Regions from separate parts of the Shinella sp. HY16 genome, predicted to be linked through region 2. Evidence: predicted binding sites of a transcription regulator. Region 2 holds the regulator's gene; the other holds the start of a gene.
What was found. The regulator HrcA, encoded in region 2, represses chaperone genes, less so after heat shock. The targets are predictions, from matches to a motif close to GTTAGCACTCNCNNNNNGNGAGTGCTAAC.
Positions count from the first base shown of each region.

Region 1: K0P03_RS20615 (co-chaperone GroES) is a predicted target of HrcA. The motif match lies at 989-1,017, and genes of this name have one in related genera.

Region 1 covers NZ_JAHYXL010000002.1:108,955-111,155, reverse strand. The annotation lists gene phnC (phosphonate ABC transporter ATP-binding protein) at 1-169, opposite strand, end outside; gene tnpB (IS66 family insertion sequence element accessory protein TnpB) at 378-572, opposite strand; gene K0P03_RS20615 (co-chaperone GroES) at 1,169-1,483, shown strand; gene groL (chaperonin GroEL) at 1,536-2,201, shown strand, end outside.
Region 2 covers NZ_JAHYXL010000001.1:6,557-8,757, forward strand. The annotation lists gene rph (ribonuclease PH) at 1-680, opposite strand, end outside; gene hrcA (heat-inducible transcriptional repressor HrcA) at 874-1,950, shown strand; gene grpE (nucleotide exchange factor GrpE) at 2,043-2,201, shown strand, end outside.

The sequences.
Region 1 (2,201 bases), on a different contig from region 2:
CAGACGTCGGCGCAACCAAGCCGTTGAGTGTCCGGATGAGGGTAGATTTGCCTGCGCCGGATCTACCGAGGAGCACGACGAACTGACCCTGGTTGAACGTCAATGTCGTTGTCTTCAAAGCTTGGGTGCCGTTGGCATAGGTCACGGCAACTCCGTTCAGAGCCAGCATCACAATAATCCTGATCGTTAGTGGTGCATCGATTGAATATTTGCATCACTATGGGCGACATATGACGTCCGTTTATCAGGCTCGTGAAACTTCAATGACAGCACTTAAACTCAGCTCTACCTCCTCGCGTAGCTGCGATGGAGAAATTTCACCCAGAGCCGCCTGATCATGACGGCCCGGTCCCAATTCTACACCACCTTGACGGATGCTATCCCATATTCGGCCAGATAAACCGGCCCTTCTCCAGCCGCCGGGTAAAAAGGCAGGCGCCCAGACCATCATGCCAGATGATCTTCAAAATATCCGATCTGCGGCCCCTGAAGACGAAGAGATGCCCTGACAACGGATCATGCTGCAGAACCTCCTGCACCCGAAGCGCCAAGGAGGGAAAGCCACAGCGCATGTCCGTATATCCGCGCCTTCCTGGCGGGCACCCTTGATCCCGAATATTCCCGTCAGCTGACCGAGCAACTACGACAGGCAGGCGTCCCGGTTTGACCATGCCGTCGCTGGCAATTAATCTGAGCACGTGGCGGATGTTTGCAAGCAGACCCGGATGTTTGCGAGCACATTGGCAAAGAGCGTGAGCACGACGCCCGCTCCATTGTCAGATAATTCGAGCAGAAAATGCCGATGTTTGCGAGCAGAGGCGCTTATGTTGGCAAGCCGCTACACGTAGCCTTGGAGCTGGCGCTCGAGATCTGATGCAAACCGCATGCTTTCATCTCCGTTGTTCGACCCCGGAATGATGCCGCCATCATTCACGATCATCAACAAATTTCATTGTTCAAATTCGATTTTATCGTAGCATTACAGTATTTTAGCAGCCACTTCCGACGAGTGCTGATTTTTTTCGGCCAGCCTCTTGAAATGAGAAAATCGACAATCCAGATTTTTGCGCGCAGGGCGCTCATGAGAGGTCCTGTACCCGCCCGGACCGGTCATCCGGTCCGGCTCCGGGTGAACATCGTCATCACTGTTTGTCCATTGGAGGAAAACATGTCGTTCCGACCGCTTCACGATCGCATTCTCGTTCGCAGGGTTGAATCTGATGAAAAGACCAAGGGCGGGATCATCATTCCCGACACTGCCAAGGAAAAGCCGCAAGAGGGCGAGGTGATCGCCGTCGGCCCGGGCGCGCGCAACGACGCCGGGCAGGTTCAGCCGCTCGACGTCAAAGTCGGTGACCGCATCCTCTTCGGCAAGTGGTCTGGCACGGAGATCAAGATCGCCGGCGAGGATCTGCTGATCATGAAGGAAAGCGATGTCATGGGCATCCTCAAGGGCCGAGCCGAACAGAAGAAAGCCGCCTGAGCGGTCCCACCCATCCAACCAGTCACAAGCTGCCTATTGAGGAGTTAAAGAAATGGCTGCCAAAGACGTCAAGTTCAGCACCGACGCCCGTGAACGCATGCTGCGTGGGGTCGATGTGCTAGCAAATGCTGTGAAAGTGACCCTTGGCCCCAAGGGGCGCAATGTCGTGATCGACAAGTCCTACGGCGCGCCGCGCATCACCAAGGATGGGGTGTCGGTCGCCAAGGAAATCGAGCTTGAGGACAAGTTCGAGAACATGGGCGCGCAGATGCTGCGCGAGGTCGCCTCGAAAACCAATGATCTCGCTGGCGATGGCACGACGACCGCAACTGTGCTCGCCCAGGCCATCGTCAAGGAAGGCGCCAAGGCGGTTGCTTCCGGTATGAACCCCATGGACCTGAAACGCGGCATCGATCTCGCCGTCGATGCCGTGGTGAAAGATCTCAAGAAGAATGCGCGCAAGATCACAAGCAACTCGGAGATCGCGCAGGTCGGAACCATTTCCGCGAACGGCGATGAGGAAATTGGCCGTTATCTCGCGCAAGCCATGGAAAAGGTCGGCAATGAGGGCGTCATTACGGTCGAGGAGGCAAAGACCGCGGACACCGAACTCGAAGTGGTCGAAGGCATGCAGTTCGATCGCGGCTATCTCAGCCCGTATTTTGTGACCAATCAGGACAAAATGCGTGTCGAACTCGAAGAACCCTACATTCTCATT
Region 2 (2,201 bases):
GCGATGCCGGCGCGGGCAAGCGCCATCAGGCTGGAAAACTCCTCCTCCGTGAACGGCTTGCCCTCGGCGGTGCCCTGGATTTCGACGATACCGCCCGAACCGGTCATGACGAAATTGGCGTCGGTCTCCGCGGCGGAATCCTCGAGATAGTCGAGGTCGATGACCGACTGGGCGGCGAAGATGCCACAGGAGATCGCGGCGACATGGTCCTTCAGGACCTTCTCCACCTTGATCATGTTGCGGGCTTCCATCCACTTCAGGCAGTCGTGAAGGGCGATCCAGGCACCGGTAATGGACGCCGTACGCGTGCCGCCGTCAGCCTGGATGACGTCGCAGTCGACGGTGATCTGGCGCTCGCCGAGCGCTTCGAGATCGACGACGGCGCGCAGCGAGCGGCCGATGAGGCGCTGGATTTCCTGCGTGCGGCCGCCCTGTTTGCCGGCAGCGGCTTCACGCCTCATGCGGTCGCCGGTGGCGCGGGGCAGCATGCCGTATTCGGCGGTGACCCAGCCCTTGCCGCTGTTGCGCAGCCATGGCGGCGTCTTGTCTTCAAGGCTGGCCGTGACGAGCACATGCGTGTCGCCGAACTTGACGAGACAGGAGCCTTCGGCATGTTTGGAAATATTGCGCTCGAAGGAAACCTTGCGCATCTGGTCGGTTTTTCTGCCGGACGGCCGCATTGCGAACTCCTGTCTGAATTATCTGGGAAGCTGCTTTAGACCAGATCGCCGGGCGAGGGAATGGCAGCGCGGGGCAAGGCTTGTGTTTTGGCGCCTTGCGGCGGAAAATCGCGGCGGGAAAATCCGTTTTGCGCTCTCTTGCGAAATCACTATATTCCTGTCGGATAACAGGGTTTGCAGCGGAAAGATGGTTTTGAAGAAATCTCCGGGTCCTGACAGTCAGGCAGCGCTCGACGAGCGTTCGGGCGAAATCTTCCGCCGTATCGTCGAAAGCTATCTGGAAAGCGGCGAGCCTCTCGGCTCGCGCAACCTGTCGCGCATTCTGCCCATGTCGCTCTCGCCGGCCTCCGTGCGCAATGTGATGAGCGATCTTGAGGAACTCGGCCTCATCTATTCGCCGCATATCAGCGCCGGACGTCTTCCGACGCAGCTTGGCCTGCGCTTCTTCGTCGATGCCTTCATGCAGGTGGGCAACATTTCGTCGGAGGACCGCGCCTCGATCGAGCGCCATGTGCGCCCGCACGGCCAGAAGCACACCGCCGTCGAGACCATGATGAACGAGGCGAGCCAGGCGCTGTCGGGCATGTCGCGCGGGGCCGGCCTCGTCATCACCACGAAGAACGACGCCATCCTGAAACATGTCGAGTTCATCCGGCTGGAGCCGACCAAGGCGCTCGTCGTGCTGGTGGGCGATCACGACCTGGTGGAGAACCGCATCATAGAGCTTCCGGCGGGCGTCACGAGTTCGCAGCTCACCGAGGCCGCCAATTTTCTCAACGCCCACCTTGCCGGTAACACGCTGCTGGAGGCGCGCGCCCAGCTGGAGCGGTTGCGCGGAGAAATCAGCGGCGAGCTGGACAAGCTGTCGCAGGACCTCGTCGAGCGCGGGCTGATGGTCTGGTCCGGTGGTTTCGATGAGGGCAAGCCGACGCGGCTCATCGTGCGCGGCCGGGCGAACCTCCTGGAGGGGCTCGCCGGCGCCGAGGATATCGATCGCCTGCGCATGCTCTTCGACGACCTCGAGCGCAAGGACAGCCTGATCGAGCTCCTGAACCTGGCCGAGACGGGGCCGGGCGTGCGTATCTTCATCGGCTCGGAAAACAAGCTCTTCTCGTTGTCCGGTTCCTCGCTGATCGTCGCCCCCTATCGCGACGGTGACGACAAGATCGTCGGCGCCGTCGGCGTTATCGGGCCGACGCGGCTCAACTATTCCCGGATCGTGCCCATGGTGGACTACACCGCCCAGCTGATCTCGCGGCTTTCACGCTGACGGCCTGCAAACCGGGCATCAGCCCTTGATTTTTCGGGATCAAAGCTCGATATCGGGCCCAAACCCTTACAAGATGGAATTCGGAGTACGTCATGACCGACGAGAACAAGAACCATGGACCTGACGAAGCGGTAGAGAACATTCTTGCCGCCGACACGTATGCGCCGGAAGAGGCGGGTGATCCGGCGGAGCCGGATCCGGTCGATGCGCTGCGCGCGGAAAATGCCGATCTCAGGGACAAGTACCTGCGT